Regions from separate parts of the Comamonas jiangduensis genome, predicted to be linked through region 2. Evidence: riboswitches for the same ligand, from Rfam matches in the RefSeq annotation. Region 2 holds a riboswitch; each other region holds the start of a gene.

Region 1 (9,890 bases), on a different contig from region 2:
TCGAGTGGCCAAAGCGGTACACCACGTGCGCAAACTCCGCCATGATGGCTGGGTCAATGTCTACCGTGTTGGAGAACAGGAAGGGATCTATGTCGGGCGACACCAATCGCGCGAACTCCTCGAACACCAAATGCTGGTAGACCATCTCGGTGCTAAAGCGACTGGCTTGAAAGAGTCGTTCTCCGTTCCACACAAGGCCAGAGGTGTCCGCAGGCACAGCGTCACCCTGAATAGGTGTCAACAGCCACTGATTAATGAAAGCCATATCACCGCTTGCGAGTAACTCTGCCTTGATCTGATCGACGCGGTTATTGTGCTCACTGTGGAACACGTGGTGCACGGCTGTCAGACCGATGTTCTCATTACCACGCCCATCACCCACCACATAGTGCTTGTCCAGCAGCTCATTGTCGTAGGTGGTAGCAACACCCTGTGGATTGAACGGAATGTCGTTGCCCGTGTCTGTGTCGGCATCGGCGGTTTTCACCACCTCTGCGGTAGTTGGATCACGGTCATGGTCCACGGTCCCGGGAGCCGCATTGTGTGCAATGTCATTAAGGAAGGCGCGGCCTGCACCGTATGCACTGGATGCCTGCGCAGGAGCATCAGCAGTGCCGCTTACAAGGCCTTCGGGTGTCACAAGTTGTGCGTAACCGTTAGCACTTGGGATGAAGTTGCCATAAAGGTCTGCAACCACCAGCGGTACACGCAGCACATCCATATCCGTTAGCTCAATCCCCAACATCTGGCGTGCTTGGTTTTTGATGTCTGCCCAAGTGGGGGGGCCACCGTTTTGGCCCTCCAACATGTGACCGGTAGCGACTGTCTTCATTACCCCATTCACTTCCACGCGCACATACTCTCTCAAGAAAACCTGGTGCGACTCGTGCGAGGTATAGACCTGGTTCAAGTCAATAAATGGCGTGGTCTCATTGACGTGCTCTCTTACGTCATCAGCAGTCCCAAGAATGCCATCCGCACCCGGGGCGTTGGTCGCACGCGTTAGCACCATGAAGTTGGTGGGGCTGCCCTCGACGTACAACGGATCATCTGGCTGCAAAGGTATGTAAACCGTACCGCTTCCACCCTTGGTGACCAGATCCAGACCGTGATCGAAGAACTGACCAAACAAAGTGAGGAAGCTGTTGAAAGGAGCCGTGTCTCCCAAGTCAGGCATGACGTTGGGCACGAACAGCGTCGTGTCGTTGACATCAAACTCTAGCCCCATCTGCGCAGGCAGCCCCTCAAAAGTTGCTGCAGTGCTGTCTGCCAGCGCCTGGGCAGCGGCAAGGTCTTCGGCAGTCACAGACGAAGCATCTTGGGCCGCCTGCAATGCGCTGAGCGCAGCAGCTGCAGCCGCTTCTGAGGCATCTGCCGTAGCATCCAAAACCAAGGCTTGTTGCAGCGCTGCGGCAGCGTCAGCATTCGCCTGCACCAGCGCAGCCTGAGCTGCTTCGACTGCATCTTGGGCAGCCCCTACTTGTTCTTCAGCAGCAGTCTCAGCCAGAGCAGCAGCAGCCACAGCATTAATGGCTGTTGCCGTAACATCCTGCGCGCCCTGCAAGCTAGTTAGCGCTGTAGCCGTTTCCGCGGCCGCTTGGTTGTAGGCGGCCTGAGCATTGGTCTGCAACGAATTCACCAGATTTTTTGCTGCTTCAAGTTGCGTAATCAAAGCCTCTTGCGCAGCGATGTCCGCTGGCGAGGCATTTGTTGCCACCAAGTTCGCCAAAATAGCCTGTGCAGCAGTAATCGCTTCGGTCGAGGTCGTCAACAGACTATTCGTAGCGTTGAGGTTAGCCAGCGCCGCATTACTCGCGCCAAGCTTGGCGTTGTATGCGCCCTGCGCGACAGCCTGAGCGCTCTGTGCAGCTACGAGTTGTGTAGCAGCCGCGCTCGTAGCCATGTCAGCCGCCGCTTCGGCCGCAATTGCATTCGTGAGGTTTTGCTGTGCTGTGGCGAGGCTGGTTTCTGCACCATCGTTGATTGCATCAGCTGCTGCCTGGGCATTGGTGGCTGCGGCACGATCGCTACTGGCCTGTAACGCGGCCGCATCGTAGGCCGCTTGCAAAGCAGTCAAGTCGGCGCCGCCACCTATCGCATCCTGCAATGCCTGCAGTGCAGTGGCTGCATCCTGCGCTGCCTGGCGTGCAGCAGTGTAGGTGGCTGCATCAGCGTAGGGATCTGTTGAGCCCAGTGCAGTAAAAGCCGCAACCAGCACAGCAGGGTTGTTTGCGGATTGGTCTGAAATGAGGTTGCTAATTGTGCGCGGCTGTGAGTCGTAAACGCTCCCCGCGGTCTGCGCATAAGAAGTCGATTGCCCAGTTCGCGGGTTGATTTCAGCGTCTTGAAACGTTGGCGTCAGCAAACGCGGCATGAATTGGTCGGCCGAACCATATCCCTGATGGATCAAGTTGTTGTACTGACCGCTGACCGTGCGCAAGCCTAGTGGCACTAAATTGTTGAGTGGGTTACCCATCAAATCGGTCTGTTCCAGATAACCCGACTGCACGTGTCGCTCAGCGACTTGAATGCTGGTGAGGATGCGCGAAATATCATCAAGATTGAGGCGGAAAGTCATGATGCACTCCTTAAAGGACGAAAGCCATTGCGAGTGAAGCCAGAGGAACCGAACAGATAAGTAAATATTTATTAATAGTCGCAATTCATTGTTTTAACAAATCACCAACTCCGTCGTACATGCAAACCCTAGCCCAACTGTTGCAGAGAGAAGTACAGGCCTGTACGCCAGTCAGCCGGGCCATTGATATTGCGTCGGCATCAGCAAACTGATTCCATGTCGGATGTCACATCTCCTACATCGTGAAACGCATTAAGCAGATCGCTGGCGGAACCTCTTGTCCTACTTTGGATCACCCTTGAGCCCCCCTTGAACAGCCCACACTGCTGTCAATATTTTTTTGACGTATGGGGAGGCGCCTCACCCTGACAAGGCCCGCCAAGCAGGCGTGCAATGCTGCGCTTTCATGCACCCGGCCCCCCATGCAGCAGAGCATGGAGGTAGCTTTATGGAGTTACCCTAGAAAACTTTCACATCAGGGCATTGAATAATGGAGGCGGTCTGCTGCGTTGTAGCGGCAGGCAATGCTGCAGTTTTGCTGCGCCACTACTGCGCCTTGCCTTGCATCCCTGTCAAAACCCTTCAATGGCCTGCTCAAGCTTGGGTGACACGCCCTAAGCGTAAGGAACAAAACCCCTTTGGGTTTCATTCGCTTGCAAAGCTTTGCCCACAAACGGAAAAGCCCGCTGGGGGCATAACTGGCACTCGCACACTTTGCACCCATGCCAACCGGTGTGGTTGCTTCTTGGTTGCGCAAATCCCAACCTTTGGAATACACCTTGCCACCCAGAGAGACACACGCCCGTCGGGCATGCCAGCCAAATGCGGCAAGATGCTGCTTGGTTGAGCGAAGGCCTCATACACAGTCCACAGCGGACAGGTGCCACCGGTTTTGAAAGTGAAAACGCGTCGCGGACTGGCGCCCAGCGGGTGTTACAGCAGTTGCAACCGGCCGAAGAACGCTTGGCCCAGTTTGCACATGGTGAACGCTGCGCGCTGCGGATTGCTATGGAGTGTCATACGTGCTACGAGTGGCTGCTCAAGATGGTGAGACCCTACTTGCAACAATCGCCAGATGTGGATGTGGATGTGGATGTGGATGTGGACATGCGCCAGAAATTTCAGTTTGGCGGCATCGGCGCCTTACAGGGCTTTGAAATTGATTTGCTGCCCCCCCCCGATCCGGTGTTCAAACCGAGGCTGCGGTTTGAGGAAGTGTTTGGCTAGGAACAAGTTTTGGTAGCAGCCAGCGACCGCCCCTGGCCTCCAAGCCCTATATCGAGCCCCAACATCTGGCCAAAGAAACCTTGATGACCTACCCTGTGCCCATCGAGCGCCAGGACATCTACAAACAGTTTTTATTGCCTGCAGTCATCACGCCCAAGAAGCACAAGACCATTGAAACCACTGACATCACGAGGCAAGCTGGTGGCCAGCGGACGCGGGTGAGTGCCCTGCCTCGGTGGCTGGTGCAAGAGTATGCGGAGAATTTACTGATTACCCCTATAAAGATGGGCCCCAAAGGCAGCGCCAAGCAAATTTATTTGGGCATCCGAAACAACGAAAGTGACTCGGGAGACCTGCACTCTTTCATGGTGCAAGCCCGTGAATTCAAATAAAAAAGTTCGCTCCCCTTTCTGAAACGTGCGGTGCCAACGGCGCCACCCATACCACTTTGGCGCGCTTTGCGCACGTCTCTTGCGACCGGCTCATCAGGCGATTTACACCGGCGATTCGGCTTAGAATTGAACGCGTTGGTGCACCAATCTGAGCCCCTCAGACACGGTGTTAAACGGGAATCAGGAGGCGCTTTGTTCTGCGCCCTAACCTGAACTGCCCCCGCAACAGTAAGTGCGGTGCGTTGCAAGTTTGGCTTGCACGCAAAGTGACACGGACAGCCACTGAGGTTTGTTCTTCGGGAAGGAGTGTCACCCCTACCCACAGTCTGGATACCGGCCAACACGCAGCGCTTGCAGCCCTGGCTGCCGCGCTTTCTTTATCTGTACAGGCGGGGTCGCCTGGGTGGCAGTACATCTTCTGCACGCATATGCTTTGGCGCAGCCTTTTGCTGCGCAATGCGCCGTCATGCGTGCTGACTTGCATCTGAGCCCTGCACCGCGCCCGTTTTGGTAGTTCCTGTAGGCTTCATGATCAAAATTTTCTCCAAACCCAATTGCGTTCAATGTTCCATGACCATGCGCACTCTGGACCGCCAAGGCACCGAGTACGAAGTCATCGACGTGACGCAAGACACCGCTGCAGCCACCCTGATTCAGTCCTGGGGCTACCGCCAAGTGCCCGTGGTGCAAGTTGGAGAAGAGCACTGGAGTGGCTTCCGCCCTGACCGCCTTTCCGCGCTGACCACCGCCTGAGATGGCGCGCTGGGTCTTCTACTCCTCCAAAACTGGCAATACCGAACGACTGCTGCGCAATGCCGGGCTGGCCGGCACGCGCATTCCGCGCCTGGTGGAAGACGACATGCCCGTCATCACCAGCCCCTTCATCTTGGTCACACCGTCTTTTGGTGATGCCGCAGGCAAAGGCGCCGTACCCAAGGCGGTGATCCGTTTTTTGAACGCGCCGGAGCGTCGTCAGTGGTTGCGCGCCGTGGTGGCGTGCGGTGATCGCAACTTCGGCGTGGCCTTTGCGCAAGCCGGTGACGTGATTGCGCACAAATGCCAAGTGCCTTTGCTGCACCGCGTGGAGATGGCTGGCACCAGCACGGATTGGCAGCGCCTGCAGCACATCGACCAACACTTTCTCATTAACCCTATTCCCAACGTCTTGGACGCTGCGTTATGACCCCCATGACCCCTACTTCGACCAAGCTGGACTTTCACGCGCTGAATGCCATGCTGAATTTGCCGGATGACAAAGGCCAAATTCAGTTTGATGCGGATCGCATGGCAGCACGCCAATATTTTCTGCAGCACGTCAACCAAAACACCGTGTTCTTCCACTCGCTGGAAGAAAAGCTGGACTACCTGCGCTCCGAAGACTATTACGAAGGCGAGGTGCTGGATGCCTACACCCCGGCCTTTGTGGAGGCCATCTTCAAGGCCGCCTATGCCAAGAAATTTCGCTTTCCCACTTTCTTGGGCGCCTACAAGTACTACACGGCCTACACCCTGAAAACGCGTGACGGCAAGCGCTATCTGGAGCGCTTCGAAGACCGCGTGGTGATGGTCTCCTTGGCCCTGGCGCGGGGTGATGAAAAGCTGGCCATGAAGCTGATGGGCGAGATCATCGCGGGCCGCTTTCAGCCTGCCACCCCCACCTTCCTGAACGCCGGCAAGCGCCAGCGTGGCGAGCTGGTGTCTTGCTTCTTGCTGCGCCTGGAAGACAACATGGAAAGCATTGGCCGCGGCATCAACTCGGCCCTGCAGCTATCCAAGCGCGGTGGTGGCGTGGCCTTGCTGCTGAGCAATCTACGCGAGCTGGGTGCCCCCATCAAGGGTATTGAAAACCAGTCCTCTGGCGTCATTCCTGTGATGAAGTTGCTGGAAGACGGCTTCTCCTACGCCAACCAGCTGGGCGCACGCCAAGGCGCAGGTGCGGTGTACTTGAATGCCCACCACCCGGACATCATGCGTTTTCTGGACACCAAGCGCGAAAACGCCGACGAAAAGATCCGCATCAAGACGCTGTCGCTGGGCGTGGTGATTCCAGACATCACCTTTGAGCTGGCCAAGAAAAACGAGGACATGTACCTGTTCTCGCCGTACGACGTGGAGCGCGTCTACGGCAAGCCGTTTGCCGATATCTCGGTGACCGAGCACTACAAGGCCATGGTGGATGACCCGCGCATCAAGAAAACCAAGATCAAGGCGCGCGAGTTCTTCCAGACCATCGCGGAAATTCAGTTCGAGTCCGGCTACCCCTACATCCTGTTTGAAGATACAGCCAACCGTGCCAATCCGATTGCCGGGCGCATCAACATGTCCAACCTGTGCTCGGAGATCTTGCAGGTCAACACCCCCTCGGTGCTGAACGAAGACCTCAACTACGAGGAAATTGGCAACGACATCTCCTGCAATCTGGGCTCACTCAACATTGCCACCGTGATGGACAGCGGCAACCTGGGCGACGCCGTGGAAACCGCTATCCGTGCGCTGACGGCCGTCTCTGAAATGAGTGCCGTGAACTCAGTACCCTCGGTGCGCCAAGGCAATGACGACAGCCACGCCATCGGCCTGGGTCAAATGAACTTGCACGGCTACCTGGGCCGTGAAAAAGTGCACTACGACACGCCCGAAGCAGTGGAGTTCACCAGCGTCTACTTCGCTGCCGTGGCCTACCACTGTCTGCGCACTTCCTGCCTGCTGGCACAGGAGAAAAAGCAGCGCTTTGTGGGCTTTAGTCAGTCCACCTATGCCAGCGGCAGCTATTTTGACAAATACATCAGCCGCGACTGGTTGCCCACTTCGGAGACCGTGCGCGCGCTGTTCGCCAAAAATGGCATGCAGCTGCCTACGCGCGCAGACTGGGCACAACTCAAGGCCGATGTAATGGAACACGGTTTGTACAACCGCAACCTGCAGGCCATTCCACCCACAGGCTCCATCAGCTACATCAACAACTCCACCTCGTCGATCCACCCGATTGCCTCGCGCATCGAAATTCGCAAGGAAGGCAAGATTGGCCGTGTGTACTACCCTGCGCCGTTCCTCTCGAACGACAACATGGCCTACTACCGCGACGCCTACGAGATTGGCCCCAACGCCATCATCGACGTGTATGCCGCAGCCACCGAGCACGTGGACCAGGGCTTGTCCCTGACGCTGTTCTTCCCCGATACCGCTACCACCCGCGATATCAACAAGGCGCAGATCTACGCCTGGAAGAAGGGCATCAAAACCATTTACTACATCCGTCTGCGCCAGCTTGCGCTGGAAGGCACCGAGGTCAAGAGCGCCTGCGTGTCCTGCACCTTGTGATGACAACGATTGAAAGAACGCTATGACCTTGCTGACCCAAGCAATCAACTGGAACCGCATTGAGGACGAAAAAGACCTCGAAATCTGGAACCGCGTCACCGCCAACTTCTGGCTGCCCGAAAAGGTGCCACTGTCCAACGACATTCCATCCTGGGCCACGCTGCGCCCCAACGAGCAGCAGCTGACCATCCGCGTGTTCACCGGCCTGACGCTACTGGACACCGTGCAAAACCAGGTGGGTGCACCATCGTTGATGCACGATGCCGTCACACCGCACGAAGAATCGGTGCTGTCCAACTTCACCTTCATGGAAGCCGTGCACGCGCGCAGCTACTCGTCGATTTTCTCCACGCTGTGCTCCACCGCCGAGATCGACGAGGCCTTCCGCTGGTCTGAGGAAAACCCCTGGCTGCAAAAGAAAGCCGAGCTGATCCTGACCGAGTACAAGGCCATGGAAACGCCGCTGAAGAAAAAGATTGCCTCCGTGTGCCTGGAGAGCTTCTTGTTCTACTCGGGCTTTTACCTGCCGCTGTACTGGTCCAGCCGCGGCAAGCTGACCAACACCGCCGATCTGATTCGCCTCATCATCCGCGACGAGGCCGTGCACGGCTACTACATCGGCTACAAGTTCCAGCTGGCCTACGCCAAGCTCTCGGAAGCCGAAAAAGAAGAAGCCAAAGCAGCCGCCTACGGCATGCTGTACGACTTGTACGAGCTGGAGTGCCACTATGCGGCCGAGCTGTACGACTCAGTCGGCCTCACCGAAGACGTCAAACGCTTCATGCACTACAACGCCAACAAGGCGCTGAGCAACCTGGGTTTTGAGCCCATGTTCCCCGAGGACATGTGCCAGGTGAACCCCGCCATCATGGCCGCGCTCAGCCCCAGCGCCAACGAGAACCACGACTTCTTCTCGGGCTCAGGCTCTTCCTACGTCATCGGCAAGGCAGTCGCCACCGAAGACGAAGACTGGGACTTTTAACCCACCCTTTGCCAGCGCCCTGCGCCCGCCAACGCCTGCGCACCTTCAAAAAAAGCACCCACTACGGGTGCTTTTTTCATGCCTGACCCACGCATGGGCACATGCCTTCACGGGCAGCAACCACAAAAAAATAGCTGCTAGCGCTTTAAAAACATAGCTTTCAGATACTTTTTATGTGAAAAACATGAATACACCAGCGCTATAAGCTATCAAAAATAATCAGCGCTTCCTTGTTGCAACCAACGCTTGCGCACCAAACAAAGCTTCTGCAAATAGCCAAATACGCTTCCAATCCGCGTCAACGGCAGACGCAAAAAAGCCTCTTAAATCGAAGATTTAAGAGGCTATGGATTGGTGGGTGATACATGGATCGAACATGTGACCCCTGCCGTGTGAAGGCAGTGCTCTACCGCTGAGCTAATCACCCTGTGCTGGCATAAATGCCAACTTTGAATTTGGTGCGTGATACATGGATCGAACATGTGACCCCTGCCGTGTGAAGGCAGTGCTCTACCGCTGAGCTAATCACGCTAAATTTGCAGCCAGTGCAAACTTCAAATCTGGTGGGTGATACATGGATCGAACATGTGACCCCTGCCGTGTGAAGGCAGTGCTCTACCGCTGAGCTAATCACCCTGTGCTGGCATAAATGCCAACTTGAATTTGGTGCGTGATACATGGATCGAACATGTGACCCCTGCCGTGTGAAGGCAGTGCTCTACCGCTGAGCTAATCACGCTAAATCTGCAGCCAGTACAAACTTAAATTTGGTGGGTGATACATGGATCGAACATGTGACCCCTGCCGTGTGAAGGCAGTGCTCTACCGCTGAGCTAATCACCCTGCATCAAATCAATATCAATCAGTGATCTGACAAGCCCACGATTATAGCCCAGCTTACTTGGCGTTTTCCCAAACGCGCCAAATAGTTTTGTCTCCAGACGCTTTGTCAATCTCTGCCAGCACTGCGGTGTGCAGCGCCAACTCCTGCTCATTGGCCTGCAGCACGGGCAGCTTAAAGCCACGCAGATCTATCGCCGCCACACCACTACCGCCCCATGCACCGGTGCTACCACCCGCATCGTCCAGCATGACCAGCGAGTTCTGGCCGCGCGTCATATTGATGTAGACGTCTGCCAGCAACTCCGCATCCAGCAAAGCGCCGTGCAACTCACGGCCGCTGTTGTCCACCTCCAGGCGCGAGCACAATGCATCCAGCGAATTACGCTTGCCGGGAAACATTTCCTTGGCCATCACCAAGGAGTCCGTCACCTTCTCCACATAGCTCGTGAGCGGCTTTAGCCCCAGTTGCTCCAGCTCTTTGTTCAAAAAACCCACGTCAAAGGGGGCGTTGTGAATGATCAGTTCAGCGCCTTGCAGATAAGCCAAGATT
Region 2 (9,890 bases):
ATGCCGCGCGAGCGTATGCGAATAAAACGCCACGGCTGCATGAACCCCACGCTGGGCGCGTGGTGTGCCGCACGCAGCAGGCGCAGCAAGACGTCATCCCCCACCGTGCCGGGCGCAAAGTGGCGCATATCGCGCCGCTCATGAATGGCGCGGTACACCGCAGCGCGTTCCTCGTCGGAAAACGGCGTGGCCGCCACCGTCTGGTAGTGCTGCAGATCGTGGGGCGCGGGGTGGCTGGGGTCGTGGGCTTGGCTCATGCCTGCATTCTCAGTCTTCAATGCCGCGCTGTGCAGGAATGCCTGCTTTGAAGGCATGCTTGATCATCTGCATCTCTGTCACCGTGTCCGCCACGTCGATGATTTCCTGCGGGCAGCGGCGGCCCGTCAGGCACACATGCATTTCTTTGGGGCGCGCTTTCAAGGTGTCGAGCACGTCTTGCAGCGGCAGCCAGCCGTAAATCAGCGGATAGGTCACCTCATCGAGCACCACCAGAAAGTACTCGCCCGACAGGATGGCCGCCTTGGCCTTTTCCCAGCCATCGCGCGCCAGCTGGGCGGAGTGGTCCAGGTCTTTACTCTTCCAGCTAAAGCCGTCGCCCAGCCCTTCCACGGGCAGGCCCACTTGCTCGGCCAGGCGGTGTTCACCAAAACGCGCGGTCGGCACTTTCATGAACTGGAACACCTTGACCGCTTTGCCACGCCCTGTGGCGCGAAACGCCAGGCCAAAGGCTGCCGTGCTTTTGCCCTTGCCATCGCCGGTGTTGACAATGACCAGCCCGCGGCGCTCGCCCTCGGGTTTTTCATAAGGTTTTTCAGAAGGTGGTGTTTCAATTTGCATAGCTGTTAGCGCTTACCCAACAAGGGCTAGCGGCCGTTTATGTTCAAAATTAAGCAGACTTGGCAGCGGTGGGCAAGGCCATCCACATGCCCTCAATCTGGCGAATGCGGATGCGGTGCTCAAACACCGCCTCCAGTGCAGCGTGGGTGTCGCCAGCGTGCGTGGCGCCCTGGTGCAGCACCTGCCCGGCTTGCATCACCACCATGTGGTCGGACTGCAGGGCAATGCCCAGCTCGTGCAACACGCTGACCACGGTATGACCTGAAGCCACCAGACCCTGCACGGTCTCCATCCAGGCGCTTTGGTGCGGCGGGTCAAGGTTGGCCAGCGGCTCATCCATCAGCAGCACCTGCGCCTGCACCGCCAAGGCACGCGCCAGCAGCACGCGCTGGCGCTCTCCGCCCGACAGCTCACCCAAAGGGCGGTGGCGCCAGTCCCACGCCTGCGTGGTGCGCAGGCATTGCTCCACCACCGCATGGTCATGCGCACTGGGTGGCGCCAGCCACGCCTGGTGCGGCATGCGCCCCAGCATGACCACGTCGTAGCTGCACAGCTCTTGCGAAACCGCTTCGTTCTGCCCCAGCCACGACAAGGCCCGAGCGCGGGCTTTCACCGGCCAGTCGGCCAGCGGCTGGCCCAGCAGGTGCACCTGCCCACTCCAGCTTTTGCGCGGCTGCAAACCCGCCAGCGCGCGCAGCAAGGTCGATTTGCCCGCGCCATTGGGGCCAACAATCGCGGTCCACTGCCGGGCGGGCAGTTGTACGTCCACACCGTGCAGCAAACACTGCTTGCCCGCATGCACGCGCACATCGTGCGCTTGCAGGGCCACGGCTGCATGCGCTGGCAGAGCTTGGGGGGGTTGTTGCATGCCCATGGTCAACCCCTTATCTGCCGCGCGGCGTGGCCACGGTGCATCAGCCACAGCAAATAGCTGCCGCCCAGCAAGGCCGTCAGCACGCCCACGGGCAGCTCTTCGGGGGCCATCACCCAGCGCGCCAAAATGTCGGCCGCCAGCAGCACCACGCCACCCATCAAGCTGCTCAGCAGTGTGCTGCGCGCATGGCCTACGCTGACTATGCTGCGCACCAAATGCGGCGCAGCCAGCCCCACAAAGGCAATCAATCCCGTCTGTGCCACGGCAGTGCCGGTGGCCAGTGCCATCACGGCAATCAAACCTGCGCGCATGGGCGCCAAGGGCAGCCCCAGGCTGGCGGCAGTGGATTCACCCAGGGTCAGCCCATCAAGCACGCGCGACAGCCCCCACGCGCACAGCGCGCACAGCGCCCAGGCGCCCAGCATCAACGCACACGAAGCCCAGCCGATGAAGGCCGTGCTGCCCAGTCCAAAGGCCTTCATCGGCTGCAAGATGTCGGGGTAGCGCAGCTCCAGCATGTCGCGCACCGCACCCAGCACCACGCCCACAACCACGCCCGCCAGCAGCAGGCGCAAGCTGTTTTGCACGCCCTGGGCCAGCATCAGCGTCAGCAACACGGCCGCAGCCGCACCGGCAAAGGCCATGCCTGTCATGCCCAGTCGCTGCAGCCATTCCATGCCCATGGCGGCTGTGCCGCTGAACACCATGGCCGCGGCCCCACCCAGCGCAGCCCCCGAGGCGCTGCCCAGCAAGTACGGATCTGCCAGCGGGTTGCGAAACAGCCCCTGCGCCACGGCACCGGCCAGCCCCAGCAAGGCACCGGCTAGCCACGCGCCCAGGGTGCGAGGCAAGCGGATGTCCCAGACAATTTGCTGCGCCACCGGATCGCTGTGCATGCGCAACACGCTCTCCCACCCGGTACTGCCCACACTGGCGCCCAGCAGCAGCAAACCACCGCTCGCGGCCAGCAGCAGCACCGCCAACCAACGGCTGCGCACCAGCGCTTGGGACAAATTGGCTTCAACCCGCACGGCGTGGCGCTTTCTCTGCCAGACAACGGGCAATGATGCGGGCCGCCTCATCCATGCGCGGGCCCGGGCGCACAATCACGCCCGACTCGCGCGCATCAAAGGCACACACCCGCTGGTGCTTGACAGCATCCAGCGTGTACCAGCCCGGATAGGTGTGCGCCACCTGCATGCTGTGGTTGCCCATCAAAATCACATCGGGGCGGGCACGCAAAATAAATTCTGGGTTCAGGCGTGGAAACGGCCCCATCTCATTGGGCACCACATTGCCCATCTGCATGCGCGTGAGCAACTCGCCGATGAACGATGAAGGCCCCGCCACAAATGGCCCACGGCTGACTTCAAAGTACACCTTGGCGCCGTGCACCCCCGCAGGCAGCGATTGCGCGGCGGCATTGATGCCCGCTTGCATGCGGCGCCATTCGCGCTCTGCCCCCTGCTCGGGTGGCAAACCCAGCAGCAAGCCAATGCTGTGCAGCACACGGTACACATCGGCTTGCGTGCGTGGTTCCAGCGCCACGGTGCGCAAGCCCAGGGCTTCTAGCCGATCCACCACGCGCGCAGCGTTGGACAGCAGCACCACGTCAGGCTTGAGCGCCACGATGGCTTCCACATTCGGATCCAGCCCGCCACCGAGCACCGGCAAGGTCGTCAGCAGGCTTTCAGGCCAGTTGGAATAGCGATCCACCCCGACTAATTTGTCGCATGCGCCCATAACGCAGACTGTTTCGGTCAGCGAAGGCAGCAGGCTCACGATGCGCTGGGGCTGCTGCGCTCTGGCAATCACACGCCCTCTTTCGTCTTTCAGGGCATTGGCAGGCACACCTGCTGGGGCACCCGCTGCATGGGCCACCCCCACCAGTGCAAGTGCTCCCACGCAGATCACTGCGCGCAGGCTACGGCGTAACAAAGCATTCATTTCAGTTGCAACGGCAAACCTGCCGCCATCAAAGTAGCGCGGCTGCACACACGTGCCACGTCTTGGTTCAAAGTGCCCAGTGCGTCCACAAAAGCGCGCACCTCGCGCCCCAGCGGAATGACACCCAGGCCGATCTCATTGCCCACCACCACCACCGGCCCGGGGCACTGCGGTAAAACTTCTAAAAACAAAGCACGTTGCGCTTGCCAGTCAAGGGCTAGAGCCTGATTTGGCTGATCTTCTGAAGCCGCCTGCTCGACGCTTTGCATCGGCATCATCCAGTTGGTCAGCCACAAAGTCAGGCAATCGACCACGACCAAGGTCTGCGCCTTGCTGTGCGCCTGCAAGGCTTGGCCCAGGTGCAGCGGCGCTTCCACAGTCTGCATGCCTGGCACGCGCAGCGCACGGTCGGCCTGGTGACGCGCAATGCGCGCTTGCATCTCCGCATCCCATGCCTGGCCCGTGGCGAGGTACACCGCATAGCGGCCTGCGCCCGCATCCACCCAATCGCGGGCAGCCTGCTCGGCACGGCGGGTTTTGCCACTTTTTTGGCCGCCCAAAATCAATTCTTGCCAGGGCTGCATGGCATGGGGGTTCATCAGATTCATAAGCGCCGCAAATTATGCCGTTGCAGCCACATCGGCCCATTGCACTGCCTCTGCGCCCAGCAAGGCGGCAATCGCGCGGGGGTGCGATGGAAACCAGGCGTGGAAATAGCTGGCGCAGATGCTGCCGTGCTGGTATACGGCTTCACCCTTGTCCGCCTGTACGCTTTGCCCTGCACGGCTGGTGCGCGCCACCTCGGCAGCAGCGCTGTCAAAACGCGAGTAGTGAAAGGTATGGCCGCGCAGTTGGCCGCCGTGCAGCACACATTCCTGCATGCCCAGCCCTGCCAAACGCGGCTGCATAGACGCAGTGCCCGGCAAAATGCCCCACATGGGCAAAGCCTCGCCTTGCGCCGTGTGAATGCTGTGCCCCAAGGCCAGCATGCCGCCACACTCCGCCCACACGGCCTTGCCCGCTTGCACATGCGCCTGCAGGTCAGCCTGCAAGCCTGTGTTGGCAGCCAGCTTGTGGGCATGCAGCTCAGGATAACCACCGGGCAACCACACGGCATCACATGCGGGCAAGCGCTCTGCGGCCAACGGAGAGAAAAACACCAGCTTCGCCCCCATGGCCTGCAAACAATCCAGGTTGGCCGGGTAGATAAAACTGAATGCGGCATCACTGGCTACAGCGACGGTGCGACCTTGCAGCCAAGGCTCAATCTGCGGCGTGGGCGCACTGGCATCCAGCGCAAACTCCACCGACCAGCGTTGCCAGTCTTCCCACGGCATTTGGCCCAATGGGGTATCCGCCAGCGCATCGGCTGCCGCATTCAGGCGCGCCATGGCATCGGGCAGCTCATGCGCCGCCACCAGGCCCAAGTGGCGCTCTGGCAGCAGTTGCGCGTCTTTGCCCTCGCCCATACGTTGCAATGCGCCCAGCCACACCGCAGGATCGCGCAAACTGGCTTGCAACATCTGTGCATGCATGCTGCTGCCCACCCGGTTGGCCAGCACGCCCGCCCACGGCACATTCGGCTGGTACTGCTGCATGCCCAGCACCACCGCACCAAAGCTGCCAGCCATGGCCGAAGCATCCATGACCAGCAACACCGGAATGCCCAGCTGGGCTGCCAGGTCGGCGGCTGTGGGGCTGCCATCAAACAAGCCCATCACACCTTCGATCAAGATCACATCGGCCTGCGCTGCCGCCGCATGCAGGCGTGCACGCACCTCGGGCATGCCGACCATCCAGCCATCCAGGTTGTGCACCGTGGCACCACTGGCCAGTTGGTGCCAGTAAGGGTCCAGATAATCAGGCCCGCACTTGAACACCCGCACACGCCGGCCTTGGCGCGTATGCCAGCGGGCCAGCGCTGCTGTCACCGTGGTTTTGCCCTGCCCCGAAGCCGGGGCCGCAATCAGCACAGCCACACAGGTGTGCACATCAGGGGGTGTCGTCATGTTACTGAGGTTCCCATTTCAAACCGACATAGAAAGCACGCCCTGCCACACCGTAGGTATCGGCCAGTTGGTAGTGCTTGTCCGCCAGATTGTCCACGCGTGCCAGCAGGGTCAGATCGCGCCCCAGACTACGGCTGGCATACAGGTTCCACAAGGTGTAGCCGCCCAGAGTCTTGCGGTTGGCCGCATCATCAAAGCGCTGGCTGTAAGCCTGCATCTGCGCCCCCAGATTCCAGCCTGCCAGCATGGTGTCCGCAGCCAGCACTGCATGGCGCTTGGCACGGCGTGCCAGCTGCTTGTCCAGGGTTTCATTGCGCGGATTCTGGAAATCCAGCGAACCACTCCAGCGCACCATACCGAGCTTGTAAGCACCAGCCAAAGTGATGCCTTCATACACAGCTGCCTGTACATTTTCATAGCAGCCACCCTTATTCGCACAGGCCCCCTTCCCCTCAACATACGTAATCAGGTTGCGCACACGGTTGCGGTAGGCAGTAGCCGAGAACTGCTGGCTGCCTTGCGCCCAGCGCACGCCGATCTCGGCATTACTGCTGTCCTGTGGGCGCAATCTGGCATCGCCATAGGCACTAAAGCGCTGGTACAGCGTGGGCACACGAAACGCTGTGCTGGTCGACGCATGTACACGCCACTGCGGTGTCAACGCATACGCATACGCAGCACTGCCTGTGGTCTTGCCATCAAATTCACTATCGACATCGTGGCGCGCGCTCAGCTGCAGTGTGTGCGCTCCCGACTGCATGCCCCAGCCCAGCGCCAGCGCATTCTGATGGCGCTGCCGCTGCTGTGGCGTGATGGAGGCATTCGTCAACTGATCCTCACGCCGCTCCAGTGTCGCGCTCCATCGGTGGATGCCTGCCTGCCACTCGTTCTGCCACAGATAATTGCGCAGCAGGGTTTTGGTCTGATAGGGCGAAGGCTGCGTCTCATACTCTTGGCGCGACTCCCCCAGCGACAGCTTGGTGCGATAGTGCGCACTCCACTGCGCGCTCCAGCTCAGGCCTGCGGCATTCAAAGAATTGATCGCACGATCATCCGCCTTGGAAGTGTCATACCCCACATTCGACGTGCTGTGCAGCAACGTGCCTTCCAGGCGATGGTCTGCATTCAACTGCAGCCCCACACGGGCACGTGCCGACTTACGCCGGTAGCCATCATCATCCGGATTGTCCTGGGGTCGGGTACGGGCACTGAATCCATCCGCCTCGGCGTACGACACACCCAGCGCGTAATCCACCACACCGTTTCCACCGCTGAGGCTCGCCGCACCGTTGCGGGTGCCGTAGCTGCCCGCCCCCACGCTGACCGAAGGGCGTGCAGGCCCCTCGCCCTTGCGGGTCAGGATCTGAATCACGCCACCAATCGCATCCGAGCCATACACCGCACCGGCTGGACCACGCAGCACCTCCACACGCTCAATAGCCTCCAGGGGCATGGCCTCCCACGGAGCACCACCAGAGCCGCTTTGCATATCCACCCGAATCCCGTCGATATACACCGCCGTAAATTCATTGCTGGCACCACGCAGGTACACGCTAGTGGTCGAGCCAGGGCCACCGTTACGCACCATCTCAACCCCTGGCAGACGCGAGAGCACATCCTCCAAGGCTGCGGCACCACTCAGATCCAGCGTCTCACGATCCACAATCGAGACATCTGCCAACGTATCCGACAACGGCTGTGATGACCGTGTTGCAGCCACCACAGTCTCCTCCATCACGACACCCGTGGCAGCGGATGACTGCGCGTAAGCACCCGCAGAATAAGCGCAGCACACCGCCAGCATGATGGAAGAATAAGCGCATGCAGGCGCGCAGGAACGGGCCTGTAAAGTATTGGAACGCATAGAACAAAATGCAAAATCACCCGCGCCAGCCTCCCCGCCAGCAATGGGTACAACGCACCTGACAGACAGATGCACCAATGTTGGCCGGTATCCGGGCTGGTTCCTCAACACCATCGCCTTCCCAAATGCTTGTTCAAGGCACTCAGTGGCTTATGAGATGGTGTGTGCGTTACGTGCTAACGCCAAGAACTCACCGTTGCGGGGGCAGCGCAGGCTAGGAAGTGCTGAAGGCCAGCATCTCCACCCTGCTTCTCGTTGAACTGCAACCTGTGAACCAAGTTGCGGGCACCAACATATAGGCGCTGATTCTAATCACCCAAAACACATCTCAAACAGTAGTGCCCCTCACGCCACGAATACTCTACTGACTTCTAAGCTGAGTCATTGACAGCTTGAAACAAGCTTTTGTGACCATAACCCGTGATCTGCCATAAATTTGCAATTCTCTCTGAGGGCGCGCCCTACAATTGCGAGCATCCATGACGACGACATCCATTCTTGACCCCGTTGCTGAGCGCGTCGAGCTGCTGCTAGCCAAGTACGAGGCTTTGGTGCAGACCAACCGCCTGCTTACCGAAGAAATTGAGGCTGTGCGCAAAGAGCGTGACTCCTTGCAATCTCGCCTCAAAGCAGCGCGCGCGCGCGTGGATGACTTGATCGAACGATTACCAGCCAACCGGGAGGCGTCTTGAGCCAGCTAGACACGCAAATCCTGCACCAACACTACGTGCTCTCCTGCCCAGATGGGCGAGAAGCACAGCTGTTAGAAGCTGTTGAGCGCGTGGATCAGCAATTTCAGCAGATGCTCGACACCACCAAGCTGCGCTCTAGAGAGCGTGTGGGTGTTTTGCTGGCTGTGAATTTGGCTTTTGAAAATTTGGAGCTCCGTCAACAACTCCAAGCCTTGCAGCAACAGTTAGCGCAACTGCAAGGCACCACGGATACAGCCCAAGCGGATGCTCAAGCAGAGCGCCTGCAAAACCTCGAGGCCCAACTGCATCAAGAGCATGCAGCCGCCCGCCAGCTCACCCTGCGCCTGGATGAAGCGCTAGCTCTGCACGAAAAACCCACAGCACCAACCAGCGCAGAAGCTGCCTTGCAAGACCTTGCTGCCCCACCCGAGGCAAAAGAAGTCGCCGAGAGCTTGGTCACCCATTTAGACAACGCGAGTGAAGTGGACTTGCCTTTCGCAGTCCCTGAAAACCAGTAAAATCAGAACCGTCTGCAATCCGCCGGGCTTTATATTGCCTTGAACCAATGCTCATTGAGCACGGGCTTGATACATTGCCTAGCAAGCGTGATCGTCTCGCGTCAGACGAACCCAACGCTAGGTTGCTCTCGCCCACCTGAACCCCCGGTTCAGGTTGAGGGCTCGGCGGTTTTGCAGACACCTTCTCGGCGCATCTGCCACATTCCCAAAAAATTAACGGCACCACACTGATGGCTTGTAGATCAAGTCCATCCACAGTGCCCATAGTGACGCCGCCACCAACATCAGGCCTGCTGCGCGTGTACCCCAGTCTGCACGCCAGCGCCCCACTCTGCCACTGAGCCAGCGCCAAGCCAGAGGTGCTCCTGCCAGCCACAATGCCCCACCGACGGCAAATGCCACCATGCTGACAGCACCCGCCCAGACAGCACCGCTTAAGGCGGCCACCAAGATAGCGGAATACAGCAGCCCACAAGGCATGAACGCCCAAGACATACCTGCAAAAAGCGCTCCACCGCGCATCGAAAGTACGGGCTGCACCTTCTGCCACATAGCCCGGCCAGCGCGCTCCAGCCAAGCTGGCTGCTGGCCTTGGAATAGCATCAACAGCCCCCAAGCCAAAATCGCCAAGTGCATCACCACCCACACCGGGTGCAAGGCAGAAGTTTGATCAGAAAACCATGCTACCTGCTCCATGGCAAAAGCAGAAATGGCTCCTAAGACACCGTAGCCAGCCAGACGGCCCATATGGAATTGAAGCGCACTCCAGTTCCATACCGTGGTGTGCCGCGACAACTTGCCGTGCATTTGCACCGCCGTGCCATGGCCTTGAATGACGGCATGACAAGGGGCTGCACACATGGCAAGACAATGGGGCCCCCCCACGAGCCCCATAAAGAAAGCGGTCCAAAGCAAAGAAAAAGTCATAGGGATCAGATGATCCGCGAGAACCTGGCTCTGTTGCGGTCTGCTTGCAAATAACGGTCAAAGACCAAGGCTACGCCGCGCACAAAGAACCAGCCCTTGGCAGTCACCGTGAGGCAGTCGTCCGTAATTTCTACCAAACCTTCGTCTTGCTGCGCAGCCAAAGCTTCGATTTCAGCAGCAAAGTACTGCTTGAAATCAATCAGCCAAGCGCTGTTGATAGAT
Region 3 (9,890 bases), on a different contig from region 2:
CCAACGCCGAAGGCCAGGCCGCTGCCAACCAGTGGACCGTGGGCTACAACCACCACCTGAGCAAGCGCACCAAGGTGTACGCGTTCTACAGCCAGCTGCAAAACAAGGACGGCGCAGCCTTTGGCGATCTGAACCCCAACGAAGACCGCAAGTCGGTGTCCGTAGGTATCCGCCACAACTTCTAAGCCCTCGCAGGCCTGCCACCAAAAAAAGCGATCCCTCGGGATCGCTTTTTTTATAGCTGCTAGCGCTTATAGAATAAGCACCAGAGGCAGTTTTCAGCCTTAATCGTGGTAGCGCTCTGCCAGGCTGTTGGCGGCCAGCATCGCGTCATACACCTCCGCTTCGCTGATGGGGCGGCCCATATTGCCCATGGTGTCGTTCTTGTCGCAGGCCAGCTTCGCCACTTGGCGCCACTCGGCCTCTACCAACTCGGTCACACCAAAGTCGCGCAGCGACAGGGGCAGGCCCGCAGCCTTGATGATGCGAATCACCTCTTCAACCTCGTGCAGCGGGGCGTTCTCCAGCACCAGTTGGGTCAGCAGGCCAAAGGCCACCTTCTCGCCATGCTGGGCGTTGTGCAAGGCGGGCACCACGGCCATGCCGTTGTTCACCGCATGGGCAGCGGCCACGCCTGCCGCCTCGGCGCCCACGCCGCTCAGGTAGATGGTGGCTTCAATGGTTTCTTCCAGCGCTGGCGTCACGGCCTTGTTGCGCACGGCATCCATCGCAGCGTCGATGTTTTTGCGCAGAATTTCATAGCACATTTCACCCAGGCCCAAGCCGGTGCGCGAGGGGCGCTTGAGGATCAGGTTGGTGCCATTGCAGCGCCATGAGGCCCGCGCTTCAAAGTAGGTGGCCAGCGCATCGCCCACACCTGCGGCAAAAAAGCGCGCGGGGGCTTGGGCAATGATGGAGGTGTCGGCCAACACGGTATCGGGGTTGTGCGGCATGAACAGGTAGTGGTCAAACTCGCCATTGGGCTTGTAGATCACGGCCAAGGCGGTGCAGGGTGCATCGGTGGAAGCAATGGTGGGCACCAAAATCTGCGGCAGCTTGCAGTGGTGCGCCACGGCCTTGGTCACATCCAGTGCCTTGCCGCCGCCCACACCCAGCACCACATTGCAGCCAGCGGCTTTGACGGCTGCTTCCAAACGGGCAATTTCATCGGTGGTGCACTCACCACCAAACTGCTCTACGTGGCTGCGGATGCCCTGCTGGGTCAGCTGTGCCACGGTGTCGGTTTGAATGCGGGGCAGGAAGAAGCGATCCGCAATGATGAACACATGGTCACCATGCTCAGCAATGTATTCACCCACCTGGTTGAACAGGCCAGCGCCGATGAGGAATTTCTTGGGGGAAGAGACAGAACGTGGAGTCATGGAAGCACCTGGTAGTTGTTATTAGGGTTTTACATAATGCCAAGACGCTGCAACTCCTTCAAGGGCTGCGGGGCGGCATTCGCCGCACACTTGATTCGTATCAAGCAACGCGGGGTTCACCGCGCAGCGGCCTGCACCTGCCTGCGCCGCCGCAGGCGGTGGCGCTGCTAGCGCTGGGTGCGCAGCACTGCCGCATCACACCAGCGCTGCGCCACCTTGGGCGTGGTGATGCACACGGCCTCGTGCGTGACGGTGGTCACCGCACGCTCCAGCAGCTGAATGTCGGCTTCGTGCTGGCGCGCCACATGCGGGTCTTCAAAGAAGATGGCGCGCTGGCAGCGGCGCTCCAGCACCAGGTCGGCAATCTGTGCATCGCCCCCCAAGGGGCCGCTGTGGTAGCGGTCCACCCAGGCTTTGTCCGCAGGCCAGCCTTTGCTCCAGGCCAGTTCGTTGAGTTTTTGCCCTGTGGTGCCCGTGCCCACCCGTCGCTTAAAGCGCGAGAGCAGGTCAAAATTCTGCGCCACAAAATCCAGCATAGCGGGCTTCATGGCATCGTGCGCAATCAGCGCCACGGTCTGGTTTTCAAAGTCATGAAAGCGATCGGCATTGCGGTCGCGCGCCAAGCCTGCGTGCATGCGCTCCATCTCCACCCAGTCGCGCGCCGTGGCCACGGTAGAGATAAAGGGCTTGCCGTGAATCACGCACTGGCGCTTCAAAGCCAATGCTTCCGGGAAGATGGAGGATGGATCGACCGGGTCGGTCAGGTAAATGGCGCCATCCAGCGTGCGCCCCTCGCCCATGCCCACCACCTCAGCCACCAGCTTCATCAGCCCGCCTTCGCGGCCATAGGGGTAGCGCACCAGGTTGCTGTAGCGGTGCATCATGTTGGCGGCGGCAATCGCATCGTAGGTGCGGCCCACAGCGTGCAGGCCCAGGTTCAGCTCGCGCATGCCGGATTCACAGGCGCGCAGCAGCGCAAACAGTGCGGCATCTTCGGTTTGGTGGTGGAGTCGGTTCGCAGCAAGGCCTAACAGCATGGTCACATATTCCTTCACAACAGCGCGTTCTTGAGTTCGTGATTGACGCGCGCACAGAGCATAGACCCAAACACCGGCCCCCGGAATGACGGCCGCTGGCACCCGGTGCGGCGTATGCCCAAGGCCTGCCGCCCATGCCAGAAAGCCGCATGGCGCCTGCAGCGCTGTAAAAATTCATAGCTACCAGCGCTTTCCCTATCTACATCAACGCCTTTTTTGGCAAGTGTGCGAACTAAGCGACACCACGCCAAATTGCTTCTGCTAGCCTGCACACGCCGCTGATCGGTGGCACTTTATTGGCTCTCTGGTATCGGTTTTTGTGTCTGCTTCTTCCTCTTCTGCCGTGGCATCGCCTGCGGCCATGTCGCCCGTTTTTGTCATTGGCTTGCTCGCGCTGCTGCTGGGCTTTCAGCCGCTGACGACCGATCTGTACCTGCCCGCCATGCCGTTGCTGGCGCAGCAGCTCGATGCCTCTGTCGCCCAGACCCAAAGCACGTTTTACACCCTGATCCTGGCGTTTGGCTGCTCACAACTGGCCTGGGGGCCCGCGTCCGACCGCTGGGGCCGTCGCCCCATCTTGCTGGCAGGCATTGGCCTGTATGTGCTGGCCGCCGTGGGCTGCGCCCTGGCTCCGCACATGGATGCCTTGATCGCCTGGCGCACCGTGCAAGGCGCAGCGCTGGGCGCTGTGGTGATGGCGGCCCGCGCCATCGTGCGTGATTTGTACAACCCTGTAGAAGGCACCCACGTCATGTCCAAAGCGCTGTCCGGCTTGGGTGTGCTGGCCTGCTGCAGCCCCTTGATGGGTAGCTGGCTGGCGCAGTACATGGGCTGGCGCTCCACCATGGTGGCGCTGTCTGTGGTGGGGGCCGCGTCCTGGCTGCTGGTGTGGCTGCGTTTTCAGGAAAGCGTGCAGCACTTCAACCCGCATGCCTTGCAGCCCCGGCGTTTGCTGGCCAGCTGGCGCGAGATTCTGCGCCACCCCACCTTTTTGGCCTATTCGGCCACCACCACCAGCTCGTATGGTGGCCTGGTGGTCTTTTTAACCGCCGCCCCCTTTGTCTTTACCCAAGCCCTGGGCTGGAGCGCCAGCCACGTTGGCTGGCTGCTGGCAGCGAATGGGGTGATCTATATTGGCGGCACCATGCTGTGCCGCCGCCTGCTGCCACGCTGGGGCGTGCGCAATACCGTGGCCATCGCCGGTGGGCTGGCCGTGCTGTGTGCCGCCTTGCTGCTGGGCTTGGCGCTGCTGGAGGTGCGCAACCCTTGGGCCTACGCCTGCGCTTGCCTACTGTTTCCGATTGCCCACGGCATCCAGCAGCCCTGCGGCCAAAGCGGGGCCGTCAGCGCTTTTCCCAAAGCGGCGGGCATGGCTTCGGCCCTCAACGGCTTCATCATGATGCTGTTCGCGTTTGTCACGGGCCAGTTGCTGGGCCGCAGCTTCAATGGCACTGTGTACCCCTTGGTTTTCGGGCTGGGCTTCTGGTGTTTGGCAGCAGCCTTGGCATCATGCACGCTGGTGCGCCGCCACGGCGTGCCCAGCGCCTCTTAAAGCCTGGCTTTGCAGGCGCTGCTTGGTCTGAACCGTTTGCCCCTTCGCCCGTTTTCCATTTTGACTGCTTCCACTTCTCCCCTGCCCTGCATTGCCATCGCCGGCCCCACCGCATCTGGCAAAACCAATGCCGCCCTGGCGCTGGCCGCCGTGCTGTCCCAGCGCGGCCAAGCCTGTGAAATCATCAGTGTGGACTCGGCCCTGGTCTATCGCGGCATGGACATTGGCACAGCCAAGCCCACGACCCAAGAGCAAGCGGCAGTGCCGCACCACCTGATCGACATCCTCGATCCCCTGCAGTCCTACAGCGCCGCCGAATTTGTGCAAGACACCCAGCGTCTGGTCGGTGAAATCCGCGCGCGCGGCGCCATCCCGCTGCTGGTGGGCGGCACCATGCTGTACTTCAAAGCGCTGCTGGATGGCATTGACGAAATGCCCGCCGCAGACCCCACCGTGCGCGCCCAGATTGATGCGCAGGCTGCCGAGCGCGGCTGGCCCGCCATGCATGCCGAGCTGGCCCAGGTAGACCCCGAAACCGCCGCCCGCCTGGCCCCCGCGGACAGCCAGCGCATTCAGCGTGCGCTGGAAGTGTGGAAGGTATCCGGTCAACCACTGTCGAGTTTTCACAATACAAAAAAGAGAGCTGCTGACGCAGAGCCTGCCTTCGATTGCACGCTTTTTTCCTTAGAACCCAACGACCGTGCCTGGCTGCACGCGCGCATTGCCCAGCGCTACGACGCCATGCTGCAAGCGGGTTTTATTGACGAGGTGAAAGCCCTGCGCGCCCGCGGCGACCTGAACCCTGACCTGCCCAGCATGCGCTGTGTGGGCTACCGCCAAGTCTGGGAAGAGCTGGACTGGCAAGCGCGCAAAGGCACGCCCGACATCAATATGCACCTGGTGCGCGAAAAAGGCATTGCCGCTACGCGCCAGCTGGCCAAGCGCCAAATCACCTGGCTGCGCAGCATGCCCCAGCGCCACCCGATTGCGTGTGACGACCCACTGGCCACCATGAACGTGGTGCAAGCGGCCTTGGCCTGTATCCCACCGCGCGCGTAACGCAGACGTCCGGCCAGCCCCTGCACCCCAAGCAAACCGAGGGCACCAAGGTTTGCAGGAGAGGCCAGGTACGCCGCCCCAGACTGCATACACATGCGTATGCCAAGGCATTCGCCTGGATACGCCTGCTTACGCCACAGCCCCGGTGTTTCCGTTAGTCTTGACCCCAAAGGGCAAGCTATGAAACACCTTCACTTTCTTGGGATCGCCATCGCACTCACGCTGGGTGGCTGCGCGCACCGTGATTACTACCCCGCCTCTGATACGACCGCCAACACCCCCAGCGGCATCACGGTCTACGGGGAAATCGATGCCAGCGTGGTGCATACGCGCTGAGTTTTTTAGGCCCTAGCGGGCTTTGTAGCTCTTGCTCACGAAGGGCACTTCTTCCAGCCCTCGGCGCCTATTCACCGTCAACGTCATGAGAAAAAACAGATTGCACAACGCATTGCAAATGCGTGGCAACACCTCTGGCACGTCACGCCCCTCTTGCGCTACACGCACCATCGCACGAATCGCCTTTTTCGCCGCCGATCGTGCCTGGTGCAATTGCGGCACAGGTGCTGTACCGCGTGGAAGCACAAACACATGCTCGCGCTCGCCCAACGCCTGGCGGTAGTGCTGCATGCGCTGCAGCACCCACTGCACATCGGCCTCTTCAATCGCCAGCTTGCCGCGAATCGATCCATTCACATGAAAAGCCAGTGGTTGTATGTGCGCGAGATCTTCGGCAATGTCAGCCAAGTCTGCGGGCGTTGCCGAAAAGGCCATCCCAATCAGCGTGCACCACTCATCCGTCGTCACTTCAAAGTCGCACAGCGATGCGGTTTCGTGGATGAAGGGGTAGCAGACCTCATCCCAGTTTTTGCTTGATTTCATAAAACCTCTACGGGCAAACCCCAGCAAGCGCCCACAAAAAAGCGCACAGAAGCAAATCTGTGCGCTTGGCTGATGGCTTGGTGCACCGCACCAAGCCGGGGCTGACAAGAATTAGCGGGGTGACCACTTCAAAGTCAGATAGCCTGCACGGCCACGCTGGTTATAGCCATACGCCGTTTCGTATTGCTTGTCGGTCAGATTGGCAACACGTGCTTGCACTGCCCATTCCTTTGCAAACTTGTATTCAGCATAAGCATCCAACGTGGCATAGCTCTTGAGCACGACCTTCTTGGAAGGGTATCCAAACAGATCGGTGCGATTACCCACGTACAAGGCATTGGCACCCAGCTTCCAAGCACCCCATGTTTTGTCTACCGAGACAGTGGCTTGCTGCTTTGGCATACGGCGTGTAATGCGCTCACCGAGACTGTCGCGGGAATCAAGGTAATCGTAGGACGCCGCAAATTGCCACGTATCCAGCGACTTGCTGTATCCCAGCGACCAGCCCTTCATCCGGGCATGATCAATATTTTCAACCGTCGTCCCCCACACGATGAGGTTGCTCACCTTGTTGTCAAAGCGCGCCAACTTGAAGGCATGGCCGTCCAGCGTCCAGTGCAGCCCCAACTCCGTATTCCGTCCCTCTTCCGGTTGCAGATTGGGGTTGCCACCACCGCCCCACATAGGGTCTGCAGGCCAGTACAGCTGATTGAACGTGGGCGCATTGATGCTCTTGCCACGCGAGGCATAAGCACGCAAAGAGGGCAGCAGCTGGAAGCCATAGCCAATGCCCCACGTCTCAAAGCGACCGAATTGCGAGTTGTCATCGCTGCGCACATTCACTTGCCAGCTATGACGGTCATAGCTGCCATTCAAGCCTGCGTAAACAGCATCCGTGGTGCGTTTGGTTTTGTCGTATTCCGTCGTGGAATTGACTTTTTGCTCCAGTCGTTCCACTCCCGCAATGGCGATACCAACGGGGGTCTTGAACTCGTTGCTCCACTTGTATTCTTTTTGCTTGGTCTGGTACAGCGAATCGGTGAGCACCTTGGTCACCAACGCACGGTCATAGGAGCGCAACTTGTCACTCGACGACGATGTGCTCAAGCTGGTTGTCCAGATATCGTTAACTTTGCCTGTCAGCTTGAGTTGGCCTGTTCCTGCATCGGAATCCACCCACGAAGCTTTGGTGGCGCCGTTGTCAAACTCCGCATAGCCGTCGGCGCGCATCAAGTTGGCATCCAGGCGCCAAGCATCATTGAATGCATAGCCCAAAGCCGCCGTGACCGAAGTTTGGTGGTACTTGTCTTTGTCTGCGTTGAAAGAGCCACTTTTCGCATTCGTCGAAGAAAAGCCTGGATCCAATACCCGTGCCACATTCAGGCTGTAATTCCAGCCTTGCTGTGCACCCGCAAACCCTGCGCTCGCGTCCTTGTAGGCAGATTGACCCACAGTGGCCGACGCATAAGGCACAAATGCCTGCTTGGCGCCCTTGCCCTGTTTGGTGAAAATTTGAATGACACCGCCAATCGCATCGCTGCCATACAACGCAGAAGCAGGGCCATGCACCACCTCAATGCGCTCAATACTCTCTAGTGGCAAAGAGGACAACGAGGGCGATCCATCCGTCACAGATCCAAAGCGCACGCCGTCCACCAGCAAAATCACTTGCTTGCTTCCGCGGATAGAAACACTCTGCGTATTACCGCGCCCGCCATTGCTCGACATCTGCACACCGGCAAAACGCTGCAGCACTTCGGCCAGAGAACGCCCAGCCGAATTGCTGATCTGCTCTTGCGTAATGACGCGCACATCCGCCAGCGTTTCATCCAGTTTGGTTTCAGAGCGTGTTGCCGTCACCACCGTCGTAGCCATCTTGGCGTCTTGCGCGACGGCAGACTGGGCCAAAGTCAAAGCGGCCAGCGCCACAGCAGCCATAGGAAAGCGCGCACAAGCGCGTGCAGACGTACCTTCCAGCGAGAAGGAATCAAAGTTTTTCATGGAGTTCACATCAGTTGGCACAGGCGTCCCCGCCGTGCTTCACACAACACCGACTCTGGGTGAGAGCCGAACCTTTTTTGGCCGGTATCCAGACTGATGCACCGACTGTCACAGCCTTCCCAGAGCAATCAGCTCCAGTGGCAAAGCGGACAGGCTGGTTCCTGAGAACCCATGCACACACTGTTGCGGGGGCAGTACATGCAATACGTGGGCGCGCAAGCGCCTGCGTATCCATGTTTCCCGTTTAACTGCAACGTCAGAACGACGTTGCGAGCACCAAAAGCAGCGATTCTATGCCGCTTGTCAGCCCCACCTTGTCGCAGCGATCTAACAACCCGGCACTGGCGACGCCCACAAACCGCCGCTTTTTTCGGTTGGATCTGAAGCTTTACGCACACAAAAAAATAGCTGCCAGCGCAATCTACATCAGCGCTGGCAGCCATTTTTACTCCTCAAACACCGAGCCGCAGTTGCGGCCCCGGCACCCGCAGGCCCCAAGGGCCACAACGGGGGTGCAACGCCATTACTGACCGTGTGCAGCCACTTCTTGGTCGACCTCGGCGTGAATTTTTTGCATCTGCGCCGAAGGTGCTTTGCCCATCAGGCTGACCACCACAATCGCTATCGACGACAGCACAAAACCGGGCACGATTTCATACAGACGGAAGATGCCATAAACGTCCTTCATGGGCACGCCATAGCTCTTCCACAGCAGCACGGTGACAGCGCCCACCACCATGCCCGCCAGTGCGCCGTTGCGGGTCATGCGCTTCCACAGCACCGAGAACAGCACAATCGGCCCGAACGCGGCGCCAAAGCCGGCCCACGCGTAGCTCACCATGCCCAGCACTTTGGAGTTGGGGTCTTGCGCAATCACGATGGCCACCACGGCAATCGCAAACACCATGGCGCGGCCAAACCACACCAGTTGCTGGTCGCTGGCGGTTTTGTTCAAGAAGGTTTTGTAGATGTCTTGCGTCAGCGCGCTGGAGCACACCAGCAACTGGCACGACAAGGTAGACATCACCGCCGCCAGCACCGCCGCCAGCAGCACGCCCGCCAGCCAGGGGTTGAACAGCAGCTTGGTCACTTCCAAGAACACCGTTTCTGCGTTGGCGTTCACGCCTGCGGCAATCTCGGGGCGTGCGCCAAAGAAGGCAATGCCAAAAAAGCCCACGGCCACTGCGCCACCCAGGCACAGCACCATCCAGGTCATGCCAATGCGGCGGGCGTTGGGAATGGTTTTGACCGACTCTGCCGCCATGAAGCGCACCAGAATGTGCGGCTGGCCAAAGTAGCCCAGGCCCCAGGCCAGCAGCGAGACGATGGCAATCACATCCAGATTGGCCACCATGTCAAACGCGCCGGGGCGTGCAGTTGCAATCACATCAGCCGATGCCGCCACGCCGCCATCGGCGTAAATCACCATCAAGGGCGCTAGGATCAGCGCCGTAATCATCAGGGCCGCCTGGATGGTGTCCGTCCAGCTCACGGCCAAAAAGCCGCCGATGAACACATAGGCCATGGTGGCCACCGCACCCACCCACAGGGCGGTCTGGTAATCCATGCCAAACATCGACTCAAACAACCGCGCACCCGCTACCACGCCCGAGGCGCAGTAAATGGTGAAAAACACCAAAATCACCACCGCCGTGACGATGCGCAGCAAGCTGCTTTGGTCTTCAAAACGGTTGGTGAAATAGTCGGGCAGCGTCAGCGCGTTGCCCACCTTTTCGGTGTACACCCGCAGGCGTGCCGCCACAAAGCGCCAGTTCAGCCAGGCACCCACGCACAGGCCCACGGCAATCCATGCCTCCGACAAACCCGAGAGAAACACCGCGCCGGGCAGGCCCATCAGCAGCCAGCCACTCATGTCCGACGCGCCTGCCGACAGCGCCGTCACCACACTGCCCAGGCTGCGACCGCCCAAGATGTAGTCCGACAAATTCTGGGTTGCGCGGTAGCCCAGCCATCCGATCA

The links. Region 2 has a riboswitch for cobalamin ahead of QEP12_RS02165 (TonB-dependent receptor domain-containing protein). Riboswitches for the same ligand answer to the same signal wherever they lie in the genome.
Region 1: linked by a shared signal. The riboswitch ahead of nrdH (glutaredoxin-like protein NrdH) and the one ahead of QEP12_RS02165 (TonB-dependent receptor domain-containing protein) in region 2 are both predicted to bind cobalamin.
Region 3: linked by a shared signal. The riboswitch ahead of QEP12_RS16430 (TonB-dependent receptor domain-containing protein) and the one ahead of QEP12_RS02165 (TonB-dependent receptor domain-containing protein) in region 2 are both predicted to bind cobalamin.

What each region holds. Positions count from the first base shown of each region.
Region 1 is NZ_JARXOV010000022.1:60,221-70,110, reverse strand. It holds gene QEP12_RS15490 (peroxidase family protein) at 1-2,578, opposite strand, end outside; partial or broken gene QEP12_RS15485 (short-chain fatty acyl-CoA regulator family protein) at 3,193-3,500, opposite strand; gene QEP12_RS17080 (hypothetical protein) at 3,638-3,805, shown strand; gene QEP12_RS17075 (type 2 periplasmic-binding domain-containing protein) at 3,901-4,197, shown strand; cobalamin riboswitch at 4,317-4,553, shown strand; gene nrdH (glutaredoxin-like protein NrdH) at 4,726-4,950, shown strand; gene nrdI (class Ib ribonucleoside-diphosphate reductase assembly flavoprotein NrdI) at 4,952-5,380, shown strand; gene nrdE (class 1b ribonucleoside-diphosphate reductase subunit alpha) at 5,377-7,515, shown strand; gene nrdF (class 1b ribonucleoside-diphosphate reductase subunit beta) at 7,538-8,497, shown strand; tRNA gene QEP12_RS15455 (tRNA-Val) at 8,850-8,924, opposite strand; tRNA gene QEP12_RS15450 (tRNA-Val) at 8,954-9,028, opposite strand; tRNA gene QEP12_RS15445 (tRNA-Val) at 9,059-9,133, opposite strand; tRNA gene QEP12_RS15440 (tRNA-Val) at 9,162-9,236, opposite strand; tRNA gene QEP12_RS15435 (tRNA-Val) at 9,266-9,340, opposite strand; gene dnaQ (DNA polymerase III subunit epsilon) at 9,395-9,890, opposite strand, start outside.
Region 2 is NZ_JARXOV010000002.1:144,543-154,432, reverse strand. It holds gene bluB (5,6-dimethylbenzimidazole synthase) at 1-257, opposite strand, end outside; gene cobO (cob(I)yrinic acid a,c-diamide adenosyltransferase) at 268-837, opposite strand; gene QEP12_RS02190 (ABC transporter ATP-binding protein) at 887-1,711, opposite strand; gene QEP12_RS02185 (FecCD family ABC transporter permease) at 1,714-2,742, opposite strand; gene QEP12_RS02180 (ABC transporter substrate-binding protein) at 2,732-3,658, opposite strand; gene QEP12_RS02175 (bifunctional adenosylcobinamide kinase/adenosylcobinamide-phosphate guanylyltransferase) at 3,655-4,266, opposite strand; gene QEP12_RS02170 (cobyrinic acid a,c-diamide synthase CobB) at 4,279-5,667, opposite strand; gene QEP12_RS02165 (TonB-dependent receptor domain-containing protein) at 5,669-7,531, opposite strand; cobalamin riboswitch at 7,597-7,839, opposite strand; gene QEP12_RS02160 (DUF904 domain-containing protein) at 8,011-8,223, shown strand; gene QEP12_RS02155 (cell division protein ZapA) at 8,220-8,741, shown strand; gene QEP12_RS02150 (sulfite exporter TauE/SafE family protein) at 8,955-9,668, opposite strand; gene hemN (oxygen-independent coproporphyrinogen III oxidase) at 9,674-9,890, opposite strand, start outside.
Region 3 is NZ_JARXOV010000027.1:910-10,799, forward strand. It holds gene QEP12_RS16395 (porin) at 1-185, shown strand, start outside; gene QEP12_RS16400 (glycerol dehydrogenase) at 285-1,382, opposite strand; gene QEP12_RS16405 (methylglyoxal synthase) at 1,550-2,425, opposite strand; gene QEP12_RS16410 (multidrug effflux MFS transporter) at 2,739-3,971, shown strand; gene miaA (tRNA (adenosine(37)-N6)-dimethylallyltransferase MiaA) at 4,032-5,030, shown strand; gene QEP12_RS16420 (hypothetical protein) at 5,211-5,366, shown strand; gene QEP12_RS16425 (cobalamin adenosyltransferase) at 5,379-5,909, opposite strand; gene QEP12_RS16430 (TonB-dependent receptor domain-containing protein) at 6,021-7,910, opposite strand; cobalamin riboswitch at 7,973-8,206, opposite strand; gene putP (sodium/proline symporter PutP) at 8,434-9,890, opposite strand, start outside.